Regions from separate parts of the Ferdinandcohnia sp. FSL W7-1320 genome, predicted to be linked through region 2. Evidence: predicted binding sites of a transcription regulator. Region 2 holds the regulator's gene; each other region holds the start of a gene.
What was found. The regulator Rex, encoded in region 2, represses fermentation and respiration genes when NADH is low (regulators of the CRP and FNR family bind a similar motif). The targets are predictions, from matches to a motif close to TTGTGAAATATTTCACAA.
Positions count from the first base shown of each region.

Region 1: a site for Rex is predicted at 3,462-3,479, ahead of nadC (carboxylating nicotinate-nucleotide diphosphorylase). Genes of this name have one in related genera too.
Region 3: a site for Rex is predicted at 2,816-2,833, ahead of NST91_RS18905 (TIGR04053 family radical SAM/SPASM domain-containing protein). Genes of this name have one in related genera too.

Region 1 covers NZ_JBBPAM010000001.1:3,601,303-3,609,236, reverse strand. The annotation lists gene NST91_RS17805 (TRAP transporter permease) at 1-1,463, opposite strand, end outside; gene NST91_RS17800 (TAXI family TRAP transporter solute-binding subunit) at 1,488-2,495, opposite strand; gene nadC (carboxylating nicotinate-nucleotide diphosphorylase) at 2,575-3,435, opposite strand; gene NST91_RS17790 (aminopeptidase) at 3,704-4,936, opposite strand; gene NST91_RS17785 (DUF1648 domain-containing protein) at 5,112-5,606, shown strand; gene NST91_RS17780 (copper homeostasis protein CutC) at 5,715-6,404, shown strand; gene NST91_RS17775 (PD-(D/E)XK nuclease family protein) at 6,530-7,934, shown strand, end outside.
Region 2 covers NZ_JBBPAM010000001.1:319,460-327,393, forward strand. The annotation lists gene NST91_RS01635 (ABC-F family ATP-binding cassette domain-containing protein) at 200-2,134, opposite strand; gene moaC (cyclic pyranopterin monophosphate synthase MoaC) at 2,268-2,750, shown strand; gene NST91_RS01645 (redox-sensing transcriptional repressor Rex) at 2,779-3,438, shown strand; gene NST91_RS01650 (twin-arginine translocase TatA/TatE family subunit) at 3,474-3,665, shown strand; gene tatC (twin-arginine translocase subunit TatC) at 3,682-4,431, shown strand; one part of gene NST91_RS01660 (IS3 family transposase) at 4,499-5,419, opposite strand; one part of gene NST91_RS01660 (IS3 family transposase) at 5,422-5,832, opposite strand; gene NST91_RS01665 (YdiK family protein) at 5,936-6,145, opposite strand; gene NST91_RS01670 (CPBP family intramembrane glutamic endopeptidase) at 6,149-6,874, opposite strand; gene groES (co-chaperone GroES) at 7,218-7,502, shown strand; gene groL (chaperonin GroEL) at 7,558-7,934, shown strand, end outside.
Region 3 covers NZ_JBBPAM010000001.1:3,828,802-3,836,735, reverse strand. The annotation lists gene NST91_RS18930 (cyclic nucleotide-binding domain-containing protein) at 1-632, opposite strand, end outside; gene NST91_RS18925 (hypothetical protein) at 791-928, opposite strand; gene NST91_RS18920 (DUF2249 domain-containing protein) at 1,130-1,360, shown strand; gene NST91_RS18915 (molybdenum cofactor guanylyltransferase) at 1,510-2,115, shown strand; gene NST91_RS18910 (DUF5316 family protein) at 2,259-2,552, shown strand; gene NST91_RS18905 (TIGR04053 family radical SAM/SPASM domain-containing protein) at 2,888-4,012, shown strand; gene NST91_RS18900 (Crp/Fnr family transcriptional regulator) at 4,054-4,758, opposite strand; gene modB (molybdate ABC transporter permease subunit) at 4,931-5,584, shown strand; gene NST91_RS18890 (cupredoxin domain-containing protein) at 5,721-6,245, shown strand; gene NST91_RS18885 (cbb3-type cytochrome c oxidase subunit I) at 6,260-7,747, shown strand; gene NST91_RS18880 (SCO family protein) at 7,737-7,934, shown strand, end outside.

The DNA of each region.
Region 1 (7,934 bases), 3.3 Mb from region 2:
ATTAAGGCTGGAGCAGCTAACATCGCTGTTAAAATATAAGCAGCAGCAACCGGCATTCCCATTCCTAAAATAATACAAATGAGCATAACTAGAATCAAGGTAGGAAGGAGCATACCTTCAGTTAGTCCAAGGACAATACTCGTTAATTTACCACCAAGTCCCGTTGACATGATACCTGAAATGACTAGCCCAGCCGCGGCACAAGCTGTTGTTACTGGGATAGAGGATTTTGCACCATCAAGCATCGCTTCAAAAATTTGCTTAACACCCATTCGGGTTTTTTTACGAAACCAGCTAACTACGATTATTGCTAATACACCGTAAAAACCAGTTCTAGATGCGCTATAGCCATTTAAAAGAAAGAAGAGTAAGATAACCAATGGGATAAAATAGTACCAGCCTTCTTTTAACACGTTTGAAACGTTAGGAATGTCTTCTTTATTCGCCTTTGGTAAATCTAATCTTATTGCCTCAAAATGAACCATCGCAAGCAATGAAGTATAGTAAAGTATTCCAGGAATAATGGCAGCAATAACAATCGAAATATATGGAATCTGAGTAATTGCTGCCATTAAAAAGGCAGAGGACCCCATAATTGGTGGTAAAATACTACCACCAGTCGATGCAGCTGCCTCAACTGCTGCCGCAAATGTTGGTTTGTATCCGGAACGCCTACTCACTGGAATCGTAAATGAGCCTGTTGTTACAACATTCGCTGTTGGGCTACCAGAAATCATGCCAAAAAATGCACTCGCAATGACGGCCACCTTGGCTGCTCCACCGCGGGTTCTTCCAGCAAGAGCTGTCGACAACCGGAAGAAGAACTCACCCGCACCCGCCTTTTGTAAAAACGCTCCAAATAGTAAAAACATATACACGAATGATGCTGCAACTGCAATTGGTGAACCCCAAAGGCCGTTAAAGCTATAAGCTAGATCTTCAACTACTTCGGAAAACGAAAATTCCCTATGCCAAATGAGTCCGCCTAAATGATGGCCCCAAAGTGCATAACTGATTCCAATTAAAACGATGATGACGATCGGCATTCCAATCGTGCGACGTGCTGCTTCGATACTTAATAGGACAAATACGAAGCCAACAAAAATATCCAAAGGGGACATAGGGTCGACAATTGGAATCCGTTCCGAAATTCGTTCAGCGTGGATATTAAAATAACATCCGGCACCTAAAGCTAAGAGTGAACAAATATAGTCAGGGATTGTCGGTGTAGCGCTTGTTCTGCTTTGTTTTGAAAAACTATAATATAAAAAGGTCAAGATTAGAATGAAAGCTAGATGAGTTGCCAACAGTTGGATCGGATCTAGTTTTCCCCAGACAACAGACACAATTTGGAATAGTGATAAGATGAATGCAATACTTTTAAAATATTTAGCAGCGGGACCTGTCAAGTCACGCTTTTCACCTTCAGAAAAGGTTCTAGTTATATAATTTGTAAAGCCCATTATCTCGGGAACTCCCTTCTAAATTTAATGGATTAGTCCTTTTTCTACGAAAAATTTCTTTGCACCAGGATGAAGAGGGACCTTCCCAACTTTGCTAAAGTTTTCGTCTGATAGCTTCTTAAATTCCTTATGGACTGTGCCTAGATATTCTACATTTTCATAGATAGCCTTTGTAACGCGATACACTTCTTCTTCAGGAACATCCTTGTGAACAATTAAAATAGCAGGGGTATATAGGGTGTGTATATCTTGATTTAAAAAATTATAACTCCCTGCCGCTATTGTACCTAGCTCCATTCCTAGCTTATCTGCTACATCTTGAAGTATATCTTGGTCCATCGAAATAAATTTCATGTCATTTGTGATGGCCGCCTCTAAAATATCACTGGATGGGACGGATACTGCATCTCCTGTTGTATCGATTCGATTATCTCCCATCAATTCAAACGTTTTTGAACCACTTAAATGATCAACAGAACCACCCCAAGATGCTATATCTTTATAGGTTACATCGTACTCTTGTAAAATCGTTCGGGTTATGATTTCACCCGCAGAGCCCCTTTGGTCAACTGCTAGCCGCATCGGTGCTTCCTTTTGAATCACCTCGTCCAATGAATCGAATTCCACGTCAGCTCGTGCGATTAATTGATAATAGTTAGCAGGAATCACCACACTAATCGCCCGTATATCTGGATAGGCTTCTTTATAAGGTTCTGTTCCACTAAATGCTGCGTAAGCTGTCATGGCATAGGAGATACCATAAGGGACCGTGTTTGTTCCAACACTAGCCGGATTCTCAACAATTCCGCCAGGCTCAACCGTAATAAGTGAACCTTTATTTTCACGACGAATCGACTCGGCGATACCTTCTGTAAAAACAGACCATGCGCCACCTGTCCGTCCGCCAATAATAGTCGTTCGAATATCGCCAGTATCAGCGACAGACACCGCACCAACTTTATTCAAGCAACCTGCTAAAAGAATACTGCTAATTAAAAGTAAGAAAGAATAAATCCAATTTTTTTTAGACATTCACATTACCCCCAAAGGTCATGCTACCCGAGTTCCACCCGTACTTTTAACAAGTCAGATGTACTCGGGTAGCATATCATCATTCATTGAAAGAAGATTTCTTGTTACCTTCTTTTACTTGCAAGCTAATATCAAGGGCTTTTACTGAATGGGTTAAAAATCCTAATGATATATACTGGACACCGGTACCGGAATAGGTGGCTAAATTATCTAAAGTTATTCCGCCAGAGGCTTCGGTGATGATTCCCTTTGGTACTAACTTTGTGAAGTCATTCACTTCTTCAGGGCTACGATTATCGAACATAATCACATCTGCTCCAGCTTCCACAGCTTCCAAGACTTCTTCTTTGTTTTCCGTTTCAACTTCAATCTTTACCATATGGCCAATTTTTTCGCGTACCGCTTCAACCGCTTTTGTAATCGAACCGCAATAGGCGATATGGTTATCCTTAATCATAACCCCATCATAGAGCCCAAAACGGTGATTTTTGCCACCACCCGTTACAACTGCATACTTATCAAGCATACGAAGTCCTGGAATGGTTTTTCTAGTATCACAAATACGAATGGAAGGGTCGTTTAAAGCTTCTACACATCTGTTTGTAACGGTTGCAATTCCACTCATTCGTTGGATAAGGTTCAGTATCACTCTTTCACCAGTGAGTAGGTGGGATGTCGGTCCACTTACTGTTGCGATTGAATCGCCAGCATAAACATAATCTCCGTCAGAAAAACGAAGCTCGACTCCAATGGTAGAATCTAATAAGCGATAGGCTTCCTTAATAATGGCTAATCCAGAAATAATTCCTTCCTCTTTAGCAATAAATACGCCTTGACTTGTTTGTTCAATTGGGAAAATTGATTGACTTGTTACATCCAGTTCACCTAAATCTTCAAGTAAGAACTCCTGTAACATTTTACGCAATTTTAATAGATTCATAGTTTTTCCTCCTAGGATAAATAAGTTTGATAATAATTTCACAAACTTAGGTAAGGTAATTTTTGGTTATAAAAAGTTTAAGGGATACATCTGGAAATACAAGTGTCTTGTCATCTATATTTACATAATACTATCTAAAATTCAATAGCATCAATAAATAAAATTATTGGCTATTTTATAATTAAAAAGAAAAAAACACCACTGGAAGAGAAAATCCTCCAATGATGCCTATATATGACTTGTTAAATTTACTAGAGACAATATTATATTAGAATGCCCAGTCCCCTTTACGGAAAACGGGTTCGGTGGTGCCATCATTCGTAATGCCGTCGATGTCCATTTCACCTGAACCGACCATGAAGTCAACGTGTGTGATACTTGAGTTTGCTCCTTTTATTACAAGCTCTTCCCGCGACATTGTTTTACCACCTTCAATACAGAAGGCATATGCGTTTCCGATTGCAAAGTGATTGGAGGCATTTTCATCAAAAAGAGTATTGTAAAACAGAATTTTTGATTGTGAAATAGGTGAACTATGTGGAACTAACGCAACCTCACCTAAATAGTGACTGCCTTCATCTGTTTCCACAAGGCGTTTGAGTGTGTCTTCACCAGCTTCAGCCTTTACATCCACGATTCGTCCATTTTCAAATGTGAGCGTAAAGTTATCAATTAAGCTTCCCCCGTAATTGAGTGGCTTCGTGCTGCTTATATAACCATTTACACCTTCTTTCGCAGGAACGGTGAAGACCTCCTCTGTTGGCATATTGGCTACGAATTGAATATTTTGTTCGTTTTCACCACCACCGCCAATCCAAACGTGACCCTCAGGAAGTTCTACCATCAAGTCAGTTCCAGGCGCTGTATAATGCAATTTTTTATATTTTTTCTTGTTTAAGTACTCCACTTTTGCATGCAAAGTTGCATTGTGATCCTTCCAAGCTTGTACGGGATTTTCCGTATCTACACGAGTTGCTTGGAATATCGCTTCCCATAACTTTTCAACTTGTTCTGCAGAGGAGAGGTCTGGGAATACTTTTTCAGCCCAGCTTTCTGATGGCACAGCAATAACGGACCAGCTTACTTTATCAGCTTGAGAATAATTCCTGTATTTTTCCAGTGCTTGACCAGCAGTTTTATTTGCATTGGCAATGCGCTCAGGATTGACACCTTTCAGTAAATCTGGATTTGATGAAATGATAGACAAAAAGGCAGCTCCGTTTTCAGCGAGTTCTTCCATTCCTTTCGCTTTCCACATTGGGTAATCCAGGAATGCTTCATCTGGTGCTAAATCAAAGCGAGTGCGTGTAATTTCGTCATCATTCCACTCGACATATACATTTCTTGCTCCGGCCTCATAAGCTTTTTTTACAACTTTTCTAACATATTCTACAGCTGAGATAGGTGCATTGATAAGTAGGTTTTGTCCTTGCTGTACATTAACACCTACACGCACAGCTAAGTCAGCATATTTCTCTAACATTTGTTCGAACGTACTCATATGTATTCTCCTTTGCAACGTGCTATTAACCTAACACGATTGTGTTATATTTCTTTTTTAGTGTAACAGATACAATATCAACCATGAAATACATTTTTATGAAATTAATGTCTTAAATTGAAACCCTTACCACCCCTTCATCGTATTAAAAGTATGAGGAAGGAGTGGTTTTTTTATGTCCAACAAACCAGTGCTTAAACTCCCAAAAACAATATCTGAAAGAATACTAGAAACGCTATCAATTTTATTTTTAGTTGGTATTTATGTTTACATCATCGTAAGTTGGGGTGAAATCCCGGATCGAGTACCTACCCACTTTAATATCTCTGGTGAGCCAAATAGCTGGGGCGGTAAAGGTAGTGTTCTCATCCTCCCAATCATTGCAACCTTTTTATTCAAGACCATGTTTATCTTGAGTAAGTTTCCGCATATTCATAATTACCCTGTTGAGGTGACACCCGAAAACGCAGAAGGCATATATAGAGCATCTCGAAAAATGCTCGTCGTGATGAATTTCCTTCTTACGTTTTTCCTAGTGATTGGTGCATTGGAAATGATTAACGTCGCCCAAGGAAATGAAGGTCTAGGCATATGGTACATGATTGGTTTTTTTGTGTCTCTTTTTGGGACAATGGGGTATTATATGTACAAGATGTTTAAAATAAGGTAAGTGGGGAAGAGTGTCAAAGTGACCAGAGGGACGGTTCTCTTGGTTCCTTATAAGGACCATAAGAACCGTCCCCGCGGTACCAAATTACATAAAAGGTAGGAAATAAACATGTTACTTGAAATTATTGTACAAGACGCAGTAGATGCAAGAATGGCCGAAGAACATGGTGCAAATCGTTTAGAATTAGTAACGGCAATGACAGAAGGAGGTTTAACACCTTCGTATGGAGTTATAAAGGATGTTGTTCAAGCGGTCTCCATTCCTGTTCATGTTATGATTCGTCCTCATGGGTACTCATTTATATATTCAGAGGAAGATAAGCGAGTGATTTTGGAAGATATAAAGGTTTGTAAGGACCTTGGTGCCACAGGAATTGTTTTTGGTTCATTAACGGAAAGCGGAGAGATTGATGAAGCCTTTCTTGACATAGTGATTGCAGCAGCGGATGGAATGAAAATTACCTTCCACCGTGCAATTGATGAAGCAAAGGATATTATTGAGGCATATAAGACCCTTCAAAAATATAGTGATTCTATCCAAACGGTATTAACCTCTGGAGGAGCGCCAAAGGCGTTAGAAGGTGTAGAAAATCTTAAGGAAATGATTGCATTAGCTAACGAAAAGCCATCACCGGTCGTTATGCCAGGATCTGGCTTATCACACAACAATATTGTAGAAATTCATGAAAAAGTTCATGCAACCGAATACCATTTCGGCTCTGCGGTTCGAATAAATGGGAAGTTTAGCGAACCGATAAATGGGAATACTATTAGTACGATAAAACAAATATTAGGTTAATACAACATGGATGTCTGAATGTAGATTTAGACGTCCTTTTATTTTGGTAAAAATCGATTGAACAGATATCACGCCGTTAGAAACAAAGAAGTTACGGCTAGTCACGAAAATGGAGAGTGAAAACCTTGGAAGTTCTCATTAAACACCTCGAAACGATATGTAATAAGCATTTATTAACGGAAAAAATCTTACTTGTGGATTCATATATGATTGGCGAACAAATACTAAGGCAATTTACTCAAAATAAAAATAATGCGGTAAATATCAAAATCAAAACTGTTAAGGATCTTGCACTTGATGCCTACTCTAAAGAAGAAAACCAACTCATCAGTGACACACTAGGAACTCATTTTATGTATTCCCTACTGTCGGAGCAAAAGATGGACTTTCGCTATTTTCAAGAGGTTGAAATCACGCCGACTTTAAGCCAAAGGATGTACCAAACAGTAAAGTTATTGCGCCTGGATGGCTACACAAGTAGCTCAGTTTCGAGGGAAGATTTTGTTTCACCTGCAAAAGGCGAAGATATGATAAGAATATTAGCGACTTATGAAGAACTTCTTCATAAAAATAAAATGATTGATGAAGCCGAGCTTTTCAGGAGTGCTCTAGGAAAATATCACTCTAGAAACCAAGTCTTCATTTTTCAGAGCAACTTAAGGTTAGCTTACCTTCAAGTAGAATTTATAAAGAGTATACTTCCAGCAAATTACTTCCATTTACCGATGGAAGCAGTACGAGGTATGGAGATACCTGAAAGCACTTCTTTTTCAAAGGTTGTTTTCGGTGGCGAAACACCATTAAGCTATCTTTTTGATGTAGAACATTGCCAAACAACGATTCCGACACTTTCCCTTTTTTCTGCTAAAACGGAGGATACGGAGCTAAAGGAAGTACTATTTCGCATGAAGGAAAAAGGAATCAGGTTTGATGAGGCAGTAATCTTTTACACAGCAAGTTCGAAATATATAACCACTATGTATCATCTAGCGGAACGAATGCAACTCCCTGTGACGTACGGTGAGGGGATTCCAATTGGTTTTACGCGTCCTGGAAAGTTTGTGGCAGGCATCCTGGCTTGGATGAAGGAAGTTTATAGTGTGCTAGTCTTCTTGGACCTTCTTCAGGAAAATTTACTGGATTTGAGAGAAGACGCGCCGTCAAAAGCTAGAATTGCAAACTTGCTAAGGGATGCACATATTGGTTGGGGGAAAGAGCGTTATCTTTCACAAATCCATGACAAAATCAATCAACAAAACACTTCAGAGGAACGAATCCAGCATTATCAATGGCTATTAAAATGGTTCTCATCTGTATTCAAACAAACACCTACAATCCAACATGATGGAACCATTGTCTATAGTGATCTGCTAAAAACGATTAAATATTTTCTGCAAAACTATTGTAAAGTTTCTTCCGTATTTGACCAACTAGCGAAAGAGACATTATTAGGTAGAATTGATGACCTGTTGCCCTATGCAAATGAGGCTATAATAGAAGTTTATCAAAAATTTGAGGATGATTTTTTGT
Region 2 (7,934 bases):
TACCGAAATAACTAATATGTATTTGTGGACATTTTTTGTGGATAAGTCTGTTGATAAGTGTGGATTATGTGGATAACGTGGATAAGATAGTGTATAACTATATTTTTTTGTGTAAGTAATCAAAAAAATTCCCCATTCTAAAAATTAGAGATGGGGATATCTTTATTTTGTTGATAGGTGTAAAGTTCTAGGATGTTAGTTATCCACTGATTTCGTGGAGAGATTCCCATTCTTCCATAAGCGCTTCAAGTTTTGCTGAGGATTTTTCGTTTTCTTCATTAATTCGTTGAACTTCCTCATGATTTTGATAGACTTCTGGATCACAGAGAAGCTGTTCATTTTCTTCGATTTTTTCTTCGATTGTTGAAATTTCCAACTCGATTTCTTCGATTCTGCGTTTTCTTTGACGCTCAAGCTTCTTTAATTGTTTTTCTTGTTCATAGGATGTCTTTTCTTGGACCACTTCACGTTTGGTGTTCTTTGACTCTTGGGCTTCTAGCCTTGCGAGTTCCTCCATTTCAAACTTCTTTTCAAGGTGGTAGTCATAATCACCTAAGTATTCTGTAAGTCCTTCATTAGATAACTCAAACACTTTTGTTGCAATGCGGTTAATAAAATATCGGTCATGGGAAACAAAAAGGATTGTACCGGGATAATCAATTAGAGCATTTTCAAGTACTTCCTTACTATCAAGGTCTAAGTGGTTGGTAGGCTCGTCAAGAATGAGAAAATTAGATTTCTCCATCATTAGCTTCGAAAGGGCAAGTCTTGCTTTCTCGCCACCACTTAAGGTTGAAACGGTTTTTAACACATCATCCCCTGAGAAGAGAAAGTTTCCAAGAACCGTACGGATTTCTTTTTCAGTTTTAAGAGGGTATTCGTCCCATAATTCATTTAAAACTCGCTTGTTCGAGTTGAGGTCCGCTTGTTGTTGATCATAGTAACCGATGGTCACATGTGAACCAAAGCGAAATGTTCCCTCTACGTTGTCGAGTTTTTCAATAATTGCTTTTAGTAAGGTTGATTTTCCGATTCCGTTTGGACCCACTAAAGCAATGCTATCTTCACGGTAAATATTGAAATTAATATTTTTGATAATCGGTTTGCCTTTTTCGTACGAAACGGTGATATCTTTTGCACTTAGTACGTCATTTCCACTTTGCCTCTCGATTTCAAATCGGAAGGAAGCTGACTTTTCATCACCTAACGGCCTGTCCATTAGCTCCATTCTTTCAAGTTGCTTTCGTCTACTTTGGGCACGCTTGGTGGTTGAAGCTCGAACTAGGTTTTTTGCGATGAAATCCTTTAGCTTTTCCACTTCTTCTTGTTGTTTTTCATATTTTTTCAACTCAAGTTCATAGTTTTCAGCCTTGAGTTTTAAATAGTTGCTATAGTTACCGACATATCTGGTGCTTGTGTGTCTTGAAATTTCATAAACTTGGTTGACCACTTTATCAAGGAAGTATCGGTCATGGGATACGATTAATAGTGCTCCAGGATATCCTTGTAGATATTGTTCTAGCCACGTAAGTGTGTTGATATCAAGGTGGTTAGTTGGCTCGTCCAAGATTAACAGATCAGGCTTGGTTAGTAATAGTTTACAAAGGGCAAGGCGTGTCTTCTGACCGCCGCTTAAGCTGGATATTTTGGTTTGGTAGTCTTCTTCTGTAAAATTAAAACCATGTAGAATGGATCGAATATCAGCTTCGTATTGATAGCCTCCCTTTTCCTTAAAATCAACCTGTAGCTGATCATATTCTTCAAGTAATTTTTGGTAGTCAACCGGATTTTCAAAGAGGGATGGGTCTCCCATTTTAACCTCTAAGTCTCTAAGGTCTTTTTCAAGCTTTTGTAAGGAGGCAAAAACAGTTAGCATTTCCTCCCAGATGGTCAAACTCGATTCAAGTCCGGTGTTTTGAGCGAGGTAATCAATGGTAACACTTTTCGGTTTGATAATTTCACCGCCATCATGAGACATATGGCCAGCAATAATTTTTAAAAGTGTTGATTTTCCAGCACCGTTTCGTCCAACGATGGCAATACGGTCGCGAGTTTGTACTTCTAACTTTATATTCGATAATATAAGATCAGCAGCAAAATACTTTTTGAGCTGATTTACTTGTAGTAAAATCATGTTATTTCACCTCTTGTTTCTATCATCAGTGTATCTTATATTGTCTAATTAGAGCAACTGCAATGATATTGTTCACAGATGTATCAAAGACAGATGTGTTAAAATAGTGTATAGTTTATGGGAGGGTTTGTTTATGTCATCATTTACCCATTTTAATGAGCAAGGTCGTGCCAAGATGGTCGACATTACGGAAAAAGCAGATACTGTCCGTACAGCAATTGCAAAATCAAGTATTACTGTAAATAAAATCATTTATGAGCAAATAATAAATAATGAGGTTAGTAAGGGTGATGTCCTTGCTGTTTCTCAGGTTGCCGGGATTATGGCAGCCAAAAAGACGTCAGAGTTAATTCCGATGTGTCATCCATTGGCATTAAAGGGCGTTGATATACGTTTTAGCTGGACAATCCAAGATGAATATATTTTAAATATCACGGTTTCAGTTAAAACAAAGGGCAGTACAGGTGTCGAAATGGAAGCACTTACTGCTGCATCTGTTTGTGCGCTAACTGTCTATGATATGTGTAAAGCGGTTGATAAAGGAATGGTCATTGGACCAACTTATTTGGCTGAAAAAACAGGTGGAAAGAACGGAGATTTTATAAGGGAGCTATAGTTAGTTCCAAGTTAGTGGAGGAATTAAGGTGAATCTTGAACAATCAAAAATACCACAAGCAACTGCCAAAAGGCTGCCACTTTACTATCGATTTTTGAAAAATTTGCATGCCTCAGGAAAACAGAGGGTTTCATCTGCAGAACTAAGTGATGCGGTTAAGGTTGATTCCGCAACAATTAGGAGAGATTTTTCTTATTTCGGAGCATTGGGAAAAAAGGGGTATGGTTATAATGTCAATTATTTATTATCCTTTTTTAGTAAGACCTTAGATCAAGACGAGTTAACGAAGGTTACTTTAATCGGTGTAGGGAATTTAGGTACAGCATTTTTACATTATAATTTTTCAAAAAATAATAATACAAAAATTGAGCTTGCGTTTGATGTGGATTATAATAAGGTAGGTAGTAGTATTGGTGGAGTAAAGGTACACCATCTTGATGACCTGGAAAAAGAATTGCCTGATGATGTAACGGTGGCTATTCTAACGGTGCCGGTTGGGGCAGCTCAGTCGATTACAGACCGCTTGGTTAATAAAGGGATCAAGGGTATTCTTAATTTTACCCCAGCACGAATCAATGTGCCTGAACATATTCGGGTTCACCATATTGATTTGGCCGTAGAACTACAAGCCCTTGTATATTTCTTAAAGCATTATTCAAATGATTCAAATGATTCAAGTGAAGAATAATAATAGATCTTATAATTGTAGGGAGGTGACTTACAGTGGGAAGTCTTGGATTCGGTAGTATTTTATTGATTGTATTTGCAGCGTTATTAATCTTTGGACCGAAGAAGTTGCCTCAACTAGGAAAAGCAGCGGGTAATACATTGCGTGAGTTTAAAAACGCAACAAAAGGTTTAGCAGACGATGACGATGATGATGTTAAGAAGAATGAAACTCAAGATGTGAAGTAATGATAGGATGAGTCACATGAATGAAAAAGAAATGTCCGTCTATGATCATATTGGAGAGTTACGAAAACGACTGATCTACGTAGTCGTTTTCTTCTTCATTGTTGCATTAGGAAGCTTTTTTCTCGCAGAGCCAGTTATTCTCTATTTGCAAAATGCAGAGGAAGCAAAAGAGCTGACAATGAATGCTTTTCGTATGACAGATCCAATTAAAATCTATATGCAATTTGCTTTTATCATTGCCCTTGTTATCTCATCTCCTTTTCTACTTTATCAACTTTGGGCCTTCATCAGTCCTGGCTTATATGAAAAGGAAAGAAAGGTAACCTTGAGTTATATTCCGCTTTCGGTAATCCTTTTTCTAATAGGAGTTTCTTTCTCCTACTTTATTTTGTTCCCGTTTGTAGTGAACTTTATGACAAGGTTAGCGGAACGCCTTGATATAAATCAGGTGATTGGAATTAACGAATATTTTCAATTCCTGTTGCAATTGACTTTACCGTTTGGCTTTTTGTTTCAACTGCCGGTTATTGTGATGTTTTTAACAAGATTGGGAATAGTAACACCAATGTTTCTATCTAAAATACGAAAGTTCGCGTATTTTATTCTATTAGTCATCGGAGGTTTAATCACACCTCCTGAAATAATCTCGCATTTAATGGTTACAGTACCGTTATTCGGATTATATGAAATCAGTATTCTTGTATCAAAAAGTGCCTACAGGAAGGCACTAAAAGCAGAAATGGAAGCGGCAAATTCGATAGAGTAGGGAAATCTATAAAAAAAATAACCTCCGTTGTAATCTGTACCCCTTGTAAAGGACATTTTAAAAAAAGCTAGGCTACTTTAAGAAGATGATCTCTGTATTGAACAGGGGTCATCTTTTTCATATTCCATTGATATCTGTAGTGATTGTAGTAGTGGATGGCAGCTTTCACTTCTTGCTTAAGTTCTTTTAAAGTTTCACATGATTTTATATCAGCCAGGTCCTTAAAATGACCAAAGAATGATTCCTGTGGGGCGTTGTCCCAACAGTTACCTCTCCTAGACATTGATTGTTCCAATTTGAATTTTTTCACCAGCTTTTGATAAACAGGGCTGGTATAGTGACCTCCCTGATCAGAATGTATATAAGCTCCTTTAGCCAGTTTGATTCTCCTGTTTTTCTTTAACTTCTTAAGTGTATCCGTAGCGATATCTAAAGTAATTCGATCAGAGACCTGATGAGCTAAGACTTCATTGGTGGAAGCGTCAATAATGGTTGATAAATAAGCTTTTTTACCTTTTCCGAAATATAGGTAGGTTATATCCGTAAGAAGGACCTTGTGTGGGATTCCTTGTTTGAATTCCCTGTTAAGTAAGTTCGGGACGACCTTGTGCTCCTGCGTAGCCTTAATGATGCGCTTGTAGGGGTTCGCTCTCCTAAAAGGGCTCTCAATCCCGTATTTCTTCATGATTCTTCTGATTCGCTTAAGATTGAAAACAACACTAAACTGACCTGCCAATACCATCTTAATTTGACGAGCCCCTTTCTTACGGTTCTTGAAATTGTATGCTTTTAAAACCAGGTCCCGAAGGGATTCATCCTTTTTCTCCCGATCCTTCCTTCTCTGAACTTGTTTAGCAGAAAAGTAGTTATAGTATCCCTGACGGGACACACCAGCTACTTTACAGAGGTGGGTTACCATCCTTGTTAGATTGTATTTCTCGATAACGGAATGAATAAGGTTAAATTTCTGGTCAGCTGACAATTTTATTTCTTCTTCATCCCCCTTTCTGCGAATCGTATCTTTTTTAATAGTTCATTCTCTGCTTTCAACAGGTTATTTTCGGCCTCTAACCTTGCATATTTTTCTTCAGTGGAAAGCTCTCTTTCCCTTGGTCTACCTGAGTTTCCTGATCTTGTATCACGAAGTCCTAGAATTCCGTGCTTACGATAAGCTTCTCGCCATCTTTTTCCAGAAGACTCAATCCGTTTCATACCTAATACCTCAGTATCGAACCCACAGTCCTCAAATATCTCTCTAGGAAACTTCCCCAGGTCATTTTGAGTTATAAAGTGCTCCTTAAACTCATCTGAATAGGTAATACCTTTGGGACTTACTGATTTTACATATGGATTTTTAGCTAGTAATTCGATCTCTTTTTCCGAGAATATTTTTTTACTCATACTATCTCTCCCGCACTATTTTTAATCTATTGTACATAAAAAGACCCTGTGCAGCAGACTTTTTTTAATGTGTCTACTACACAGGGTACAGTTTATTGTGAGGTTATTTTTTTGTTTTTGAGATCTTTTTTATTTTACTGTGAAGGACAAACATTCGGATAGCCACACCAAAGTCGAATGTTGCGACAAGTGCTAGAAGGATGGTAGAGAAGTTCCAAACGGTCTCTGTTGCACTATTAATCGCAATATAGGTAAACAGAATCCCCATTAGCGTGTAAATGATGCCCATTACAAAAGGTGAAGTTCTTCGCATAAATTAAAAGCCTCCAATAAATGTCTGTTGCAGCTTCTCGGCTTGCTTCATGATCCTTTCTATATCATCTGCAAAAATCGTTTGAACCACTACAACAAAAGTATTCATTGCAACATGTGCAAAGATTGGAACGATAATCCGTTTTGTCCGTACATAAAGGAAGGCAAAGGTAAAGCCCATCGCTGTATAAATCAGAATATGCGTAAAGTCCATATGCACTACTGCAAAGATTAACGAACTAATCAGGGCAGAAATGAAAAAGTTAAATTTTTTATATAAGGAACCAAAAATAATTTGGCGAAAGATAATTTCCTCAAGGATTGGCCCAATAATGGAAACTACGATTATAAGCAGTGGTAGGGATTTTACCAAGGCCATAATTTCTTGGGTGTTCTCAGAACCAGCCTCAATACCAAGCAAATGAATCTCAATATTAGCTGCAATAACCTGAGCAGTCATTGCCATGAATATACCTGCTATTGCCCATCCAATCGCTTCTCCTTTTGAAGAACGATGAAGATTTTGATGTCTTTCATTAATATCTTGTCTTAATAAAAATAAAACAATCGGAAGTGCCGCCACAAAACTAATAACAGTCCAAAGGGCAATAATCGTATTCGGGTCAACATCATCTCCGATGCCTAAAAGCAATAGAAGCGGGATACCTAAAATTCCAGAGAACTGCATGATAATGTAAGTTAAAATGACATACCAATAACGAGCTTTCATGAAAATCTCCTTTAGTAGTTGGAATAAATATCAAGTTTTTATACTTTTGTCCACTTTTTGTATTGTATCATATATTCGCTTATATCCATTAGTATTATGCAAATTCAAATTTTCATTGAAGAAAGTAATTTGTTGGTTTATTTTTCCTGCCAATAACATAGGATAGATAGGTGGGCCAAGTTTCGCATGATAAAATTGAACTTTTTTGTAAATTTCTATCTCAAATGACTTGCAAAATAAGTAGAGATTATTTAATATAATAATTGTGTTAGCACTCAGATGAGTTGAGTGCTAATAAGAAGACGAAACTAATTATCTATATTATTTGAGGAGGTTGTTTCACTTGTTAAAGCCATTAGGTGATCGCGTTGTTATTGAACTAGTTGAATCAGAGGAAAAAACTGCAAGCGGAATCGTATTACCAGATTCTGCAAAGGAAAAGCCTCAAGAAGGTAAAATAGTTGCTGTAGGTACAGGTCGTGTATTAGACAGCGGTGAAAGAGTAGCTTTAGAGGTTGCGGTTGGTGATCGCATTATCTTCTCAAAATATGCTGGTACTGAAGTGAAATTTGAAGGTACTGAATACTTAGTATTACGCGAAAGCGACATTTTAGCTGTAATCGGTTAATAGAAAAACAGCATTTTATATCATAGATTCTTAATTTTTTGAGGAGGGCTTAAGAATGGCAAAAGAAATTAAATTTAGTGAAGACGCTCGTCGCGCTATGCTTCGTGGTGTTGATGCTTTAGCAAACGCTGTAAAAGTAACATTAGGACCAAAAGGACGTAACGTTGTTCTTGAGAAAAAATTCGGTTCACCTCTTATCACAAATGACGGTGTAACAATCGCTAAAGAAATCGAATTAGAAGATGCATTCGAAAACATGGGTGCAAAACTAGTTGCTGAAGTTGCTAGTAAAACAAACGATGTAGCTGGTGACGGTACTACTACTGCAACAGTTCTTGCTCAAGCAATGATTCGTGAAGGCTTAAAGAACGTTACTGCTGGTGCAAACCCAATGGTAGTTCGTAGAGGCATTGAAAAAGCTGTAACAACAGC
Region 3 (7,934 bases), 3.5 Mb from region 2:
AAGTCAACAATATGCTTCTTTTTCAAAACAGAAATCGTTCGACTCACTGATTCACGAGTTGTTCCGATCATATTAGCGAGTTCTCGATTTGTAAAATGAGTTGTAAGTTTAAAGCGATTTCCAGTCTTTTCACCATTACTCCTACATAGACGAAGTAAAAGCATTATGATTTGTTCTTGGGTGCTTAACAAAATTTGTTCTTCTAGACGTTTTTGGAGGTCTATTATTTTTTCACCAAGCACTTTAAAAATTTTTATGCAAAGCTCAGGATTTTTTAGCAATATGTCTTCAAACTTATCAATGGGGGTGAAGATGATATTTGAATCCTCGATTACTTCGGCATGTGCGGGATATCCGCCTTTTCGAAAAAAGCCAGCATGAGGAAACATTTCTCCTGCTTCTAGAACAGAAACAATTTGTTCCTTCCCATGCATATCAGACTTGTAAATTTTTACTTTTCCAGATTGGATGAAAAATACACGATCAAGTGGATCGTCTTGCATAAAGATAAACATCTTTTGTTTATATAATCGTGACTGTGAAATTTCTACAATTGGGTCGAGTTCTTCTGATGTTAGTTCCCGAAACAAGGGTACTCCTTTCAATTGTTCACGAATCGATGGCAATCCCATCTGTCTCACTCCTTGTTCAAAATAAACTATATATGCGGTTACTCAACATTTAGTGTAACAATTCCACTTTTTAAAACAGTGATATAAATCATAGTCGGTGAGGATGACAACAATGTTCAAAAATTGGACACAAAAAAGCTAGGAGTCAAACTCCTAGCTTAGTTATCATGCTTTTCTTCAGCGCAATTAAAGCAAAGTATTCCATTTTTATCATCTAATACAACACCATTAATAAAACCATCTAAACAAAAAATATCTTTTTCACATTCCTTACATTTGCCTACAAATTCCTTCATGTGTTCACCCCGTTAATTCTTTTAAACTCCACAATCATGAAGAATGACAAGATGTTTACGTGGGATATTCATTTAATCTAATTATCGCATAGTTTTCGGAACATATGATAAAAAACATACGTAAATAGTGATTTGCTTCACAACATGGTCTAAAAAGACTCGGGTACAATGGACCCATAAATCAAAAGGAGGAATTTTAAAATGGTATTTGCAGCGAAAGTAAACGCACCAGATTATGCACCGAAGGATAAGCATCCAACAATCTTTAGAACATTTGATAGTTTACAACCAGGTGAAATCATGGAGCTATCAAATGACCACGATCCAAGACCACTCCAATACCAGTTTATGATCGAACGTGGTGACGCATTCACTTGGGAATACCTTGAACAGGGACCAGAAGTATGGCGCGTTGCAATCGGTAAAAAATAAAAAATCAATCGCAGATTCCAATCTCTTACATAGTGTAGGCATGGTCTTTAAAGGCTTTGTTTACACTTTTTTTGATTCATGATGAATTTTGTTTGGTAGGCTGTTTCATTCATGCTACTATGAAGAAAAAATCAAAAGGGTGTTTACTGATGAAAATCCCGACATTCATAGGTGTTCTTTTGGCTGGGGGGGAATCAAGGAGATTCGGAAGCCCTAAGGCATTTGCGCAATTTCAAAACAAATATTTTTACGAATATGCAGTTGATGCATTAAAAGATAACGTGGACCAACTTTATATTGTGAGCCATCCTGTATTAGAAGAGCAATTTCGAAACGAAGCCTCGATTTCCATAATTCAGGATTTACCTGAATTTCAGGGCAATGGACCACTCGCTGGCATATTCACAGTCATGCAGAAAACAAACTCAGATTGGTATGTAATTTTACCTTGTGATACTCCTTTTGTTACAGACAATCTAGTAAAGCAGCTTATTACTTTTACCAATGATCAAAGTATTGATGCAATCGTACCCATTATCAATGACAGACAACAGCCATTAATTGCCGTGTATCATGCTAGAGTCGCAAAAAAGATTGAACAATTACTTAAAGATAAAAAATTAAAAATGACACAGTTATTAGGCACTTGCAATGTAAAATTTGTTACCGACCAAGATCTTCAGCTACAAGGTATGGAATTTGAGAATATCAATAATAAAACTGAATATGAAAAAATAAACCATAAGCCGACTTGAGGATCACACGATATATGTCACAAAGACGTTGCCATATTACATCGCAACGTCTTTGTTATTATTATTCAAGTCTAACACTCATAATTTTCTGAAAAATGTGATAAAATAATAATATCTGAGCTATCTTTAAGGAGGGATTATGTTTGAGAGTAGGCTTAATTTTAGGTATAGTAACCTCTGGACTTCTACTATTAATTGGTTTGTCTACTCGTCAATTTGAAACTTATTCAGTTATTTCTGGGACTTTGGGTATAATATGTTTTTTACTTGCAGGAATTGTATCTGATACCTTTGTAAGTGGCGATCGTGCCAGAGCGAACTATTACACCGAAAGCAAAAAAGAACGCAAAACAAGAATTCGATATTCCTATTTGTTTTTCCTCTTGGGGGCTCCAAACCTACTTGTAGCTGTAGTGTTAACCCTCAATTACATTTAATTTCTTCAAAGAATATTTCTTCATTTCAATTTCATATATTTTTGTTGTCTAGCTCCATCGCCTACCCCCTTGAGGTCATAAGCCAATCAGTCAAGAAGGATAAAATGCATCCTTCTCGCCAGCTTTTCTTATGCTTTTCGGACTTGCACACGATGTGCTGGCGTCTACGTTTGCCACAGGACGTGGCAGTAGTAAGTAGACGTTCAATTTCAAGGTGCTTACGCTTTTCTTAATTTGTGAACAATTTTAAACACCTCCGTTTCCTGTGATGTACCTCACATTGCTCACTATTTTATAATGCTAAAATGTGTACATTAACAAGGGAGGTTTGCCTCATGTTTGAAAGAGACTATAACGAAGTTCCATTTATTGTGATTTGGGAGCTTACAAGGGCTTGCCAATTAAAATGTTTACATTGCCGTGCCGAAGCCCAGTATAAAAGAGACCCTAGAGAGCTTTCCTTTGAAGAGGGGAAAAAGCTAATCGACCAAATATATGAGATGAATAATCCGATGCTTGTATTCACAGGTGGGGACCCGTTAATGCGGACTGACGTTTATGACATTGCCGAATATGCAATTAAAAAAGGTGTGCGCGTTTCCATGACACCAAGTGCAACACCAAATGTAACAAAAGAAGCCATTCAAAAGGCGAAAGAAGTAGGATTAGCTCGCTGGGCATTTAGCTTAGATGGTCCAACTGCTGAAATTCATGACCATTTCCGCGGAACAAATGGTTCATTCGATTTAACAATGAGAGCCATTAAATATTTACATGAACTTGAAATTCCAATTCAAATCAACACTGTAATATCAAGATACAATGTCCATGCATTAGATGAAATGGCAAAATTAGTTGAGGACCTCGATTGTGTATTATGGAGCGTCTTTTTCCTAGTACCTACTGGTCGTGGAAAAGAAACGGATATGATTTCTCCAGTTGAACATGAAAAGGTATTTCGCTGGTTGTATGACCTTAGTAAACGTGTGAAATTTGATATAAAAACGACTGCTGCACAACACTATCGCCGTGTAGTTATTCAATCAAAATTGCGTGAAACAAAGGATGCAAAACAACAAATCCGCTATGAAGATGCCCTTATGCAAGGGAAAACGGGGCAAATTGATGGACTTGGAAGAGCGCCACAAGGTGTAAACGATGGGAATGGATTCGTCTTTATTTCTCATACTGGAGATGTGTATCCGAGTGGTTTATTACCTGTAAAAGCAGGAAATGTTCGTGAGACCCCACTTGCTGAAATTTATCGTGAATCCCCAATCTTCAAAGATTTGCGTAATCCTGACAAATATAAAGGGAAATGTGGAGTATGTGAATTTAGACATGTATGTGGTGGATCCCGTTCTCGTGCATATGCCATGACAGGAGATTACATGGAGAGTGAACCATTCTGTGTATATATTCCTGAAGCACTTCGTAAAAAAGAAAGAACATTACATTAAAATACCTAAGACCCATGGAGCCCGTGGGTCTTTTCTTTAGGTTATTCAATACTACAATATTTAGCTGGACATTCCTCGCACTGTATTGCTTTTTTTATATATCCTAAATCGTGAATAGTGATATAGCCCTTTTGAACAGAAATGATATCCTTCACTCGTAAATCATGCAGCATCCGGTTTACACTTTCTCTTGTGGTTGCACAAAAATTAGCTAGTTCCTGATTGGTCAGACGTAGGTCAATTAAAGTGCCGTTTTCCTTTTCCACCCCATAGCTGTTGGTCATCCTAATTAATGTGGAATATAATGCTCCTTTTTTGCCTAATAAAACAAGGTCTCTAAACTTTGTTTGTGTTTTTCGGAAATGATCACTCATCCACTTCATAAATTCAAATGCTAGTGTTGTATTTTCAAAGAGTTTTTTTTCTAATTCATCCTTTTGAATTACAGCAATTTCACAATCCTCCAATATCCTGCAATCAAATAAATATTTAGGTTGATCTGTAAATAGGGTCAACTCCCCAACGATTTCATTTTGGCTACAGATTCGAAGCGATAACTCATTGCCATCCGATGTCCCTTTACTTACTTTTACACGCCCCGATAGAATCAGATAGAGTTCAGAAGCTTTCATTCCTTCACGAAATAAATAGGTTCCTTTTTTCATATTGATGACTTGATTAGCTGATTTAAGAAGTTCGGTTAATTCATCTGAAATAGTTGATTGATGTAAAGCTAATTTACTCATAGGTACCACCTTCCATATAGGAATGCTATACTTGTTTCTAAGGAAATCATATAATGTTAGGCATACATTAGGTGTATAATAAATCACACATCCTTCATTTATTAAGCATAATACCTTAGAAAATAAGGATTCCTGACTTTTTGAACAATTTTTAACAATTGAGGTTTGCATAATGGAACTTACTTTTTGGTCACCTATTAAACTATCGATAATCATTGCTATCACGGCCGGTTGTATTGTCTTACTTCTAGGCTTAATCATAGGCAAATGGATGTCACATAAGCAATTTAGAGGCAAACTCTTTCTGGAAACAGTGTTAATGCTGCCACTGGTTCTGCCTCCGTCGGTTGTTGGTTTTTTATTAATTGTAATTTTTGGACGAAATAGTTTTGTAGGAATGTTCCTTGAGAAATTAACAGGACAACCGATTATGTTCACGTGGTTGGCAGCTGTTATTGCTTCTTCTGTCGTTGCATTTCCGTTAATGTACCAATCTGTAAAGACGGGATTTCAAACAGTAAATACAGATATTGAGGATGCGGCAAGAACGGATGGAGCAAATGAATTTAGTATATTTCTGTTCATTTCGATTCCTTTATCGTTGAAAGCAATTGTAACGGGTTTTATCTTGAGTTTTACTCGAGCACTTGGGGAGTTTGGTGCAACCTTGATGTTTGCGGGCAATATACCAGGAAAAACACAAACACTACCAACAGCAATCTATGTTGCCATTGATAGCGGAAATATGGAATTGGCCTGGCTATGGGTATTAACAACGGTCTTCATCTCATTCCTAATGCTAGCGTTAACCTACTTAATTAAATAGTCGTTATAAAAAGATGCATTCTTGACAAGAATGTGTCTTTTTTTGTTTCAGTCCCATTTTGTGACAAACTTAACAGATTTATGGCCGAGCAATATGTGACAATCTTGCTGAAAAGAGAAATTAGGAGGGGGTTTCTTTGTACCAAACAGCCGCTTGGTATCTTTCCATTATTTTAATGGCCTTAATTACAGTTATTTTTATTACCGTCGTATTAAAAACCAATAAACGAAGAGAGTATGAACCAATTCAGAAAAAATGGTACCGTTTTAGAACGATTTATTTCTTAGTTCTACTCGTTGTATTTGGAACTTTAACGTATTTTACACTCCAGGATCTTCCATTTGAAAGACCGGTATATGGACAAGAAGAAAATCCAGTCATTGTCGATGTTGAAGCCGTTCAATTTGGATGGAACATGAGTCAAATGGAATTCAAAGTGGGAGAGCCAATTGAATTCGATATCACAAGCTCAGATGTTAACCATGGCTTTGGTATCTATGACAAAGACATGAATTTATTAGCACAGACTCAGGCAATGCCAGATTATACTAATACGGTTTACTACACATTCTCGGAGCCTGGGACATATCAAATATTATGTATGGAATACTGTGGGCTTGCTCACCATCTCATGGTTGGTGAAATTGTTGTAACAAATTAAGGAGGGGGTTAACAATGTCTACTAATATGGTAATGGGAGCGACAAATAACTCCCGAAACAAAACAATCGCTATTTATCTATTAACAGGAAGCCTCATCATTTTTTCAATGATGGTATTCGGAGTCTTAATGCTACTTGCACAAGGAAAAATGATTGATGTGGACCCTGCATTCTTTTATGAAATTATGACCGTCCATGGAACGGGAATGATAGGGGCCGCAGCATTAGCCGCAGCTGCAGTCATGTGGTTCTTCTTAAGTAAATATGTAAAATTAAGCAAAGCAATTTTAATCACAAATTTTATCACATTCATAATCGGTGTCCTAATGGTATTGGTAGGAATATTTGTATTTGACTTTGCGGGAGCTTGGACGTTTTTATATCCGCTACCAGCTATCTCTGCTGGTGGATGGGAGATGGCGGGGGCAACATTATATTTAGGTGGTATGCTCATACTTGGTGTGGGATTCTTATTATTAAATTTGGATGTTGCTAGAGCGATTATTAAACAATATGGAAGTTTAGGAGAAGGTTTAGGGTGGTCTATCGTCTTCGGTAAGGTAAAAGGCTATGGTCCCCCAGCAGCTGTCGTTGCTAGTACAATGGTTTCAATTGTAAACACCACTGCATTAATCGCAGGTGCAACAGCACTCGTTATGAACCTTATTAATCTATATATTCCAACAATCAAAATTGATCCACTGCTTGCAAAAAATCTAACATATGCATTTGGTCATATCTTTGCAAATTCTATTATTTACATGGGGGTTATCGCAGTTTATGAGATATTAGCGGCTTATACAAATCGACCATGGAAGGCAAACCGCCCATTCTTAATTGCGTGGAACTGTTCAACATTATTTACGATTACTATCTATACTCATCACTTGTTAATGGACTTTGCATTACCAAAGTGGATGATTATAATTGGACAAGTGCTCTCCTATGCAAACGGATTACCAGTATTAGTTATCACAGCCTACGGTGCGCTAATGATTGTCTATCGTTCAGGAATTAAATGGGACATTGCCTCTTCGTTCATGTTTTTATCCATGTTTGGTTGGGTAATCGGAGTCGTACCAGCAATTATTGATGCAACAATTGTTGTAAACCATGTCATGCATAACACAAAATGGGTACCAGGTCATTTCCATATGTATATGGGATTAGGTGCAACTGCGATGTTATTTGGTTTTATGTATTACTTGGCAAAAGTGAATAAAAAAGAGAAGGAAACAGCAATTGATGGAATTGGCTTTTGGGTATACATCATGTTTTTCATTGGATTATGTGGATCTTTTCTATTTTCCGGTAAGGTCGGAGCTCCAAGAAGATGGGCGGAGCATTTTCCAGAGTGGATTCCATATGACCGTATGGGAGCTATTTTCGGTATCTTTATAGTCTTAGCTGTATTGATATTTATAATCCGCTTTTGGAATTTCTGCAGGTCAATTGATTATAAATTTAAAGAAAAAATAGGATCAGATCGTCATGTTGCGTAAAAGTATTGGAATTCTATTTGCACTTGTAGCGGGTCTTTCATTGCTATGGATAGGTACAGATGGATTACGGGCTTTTACGGCTGAGAAAGCAAGAATTATTGAATTAGAAAGGGAGCAGCCAAAGCTCCCATCTGCTACATTAATTGATTCCAATTCAGAAAACTTTCAACTACAAGAGTTAAAAGGG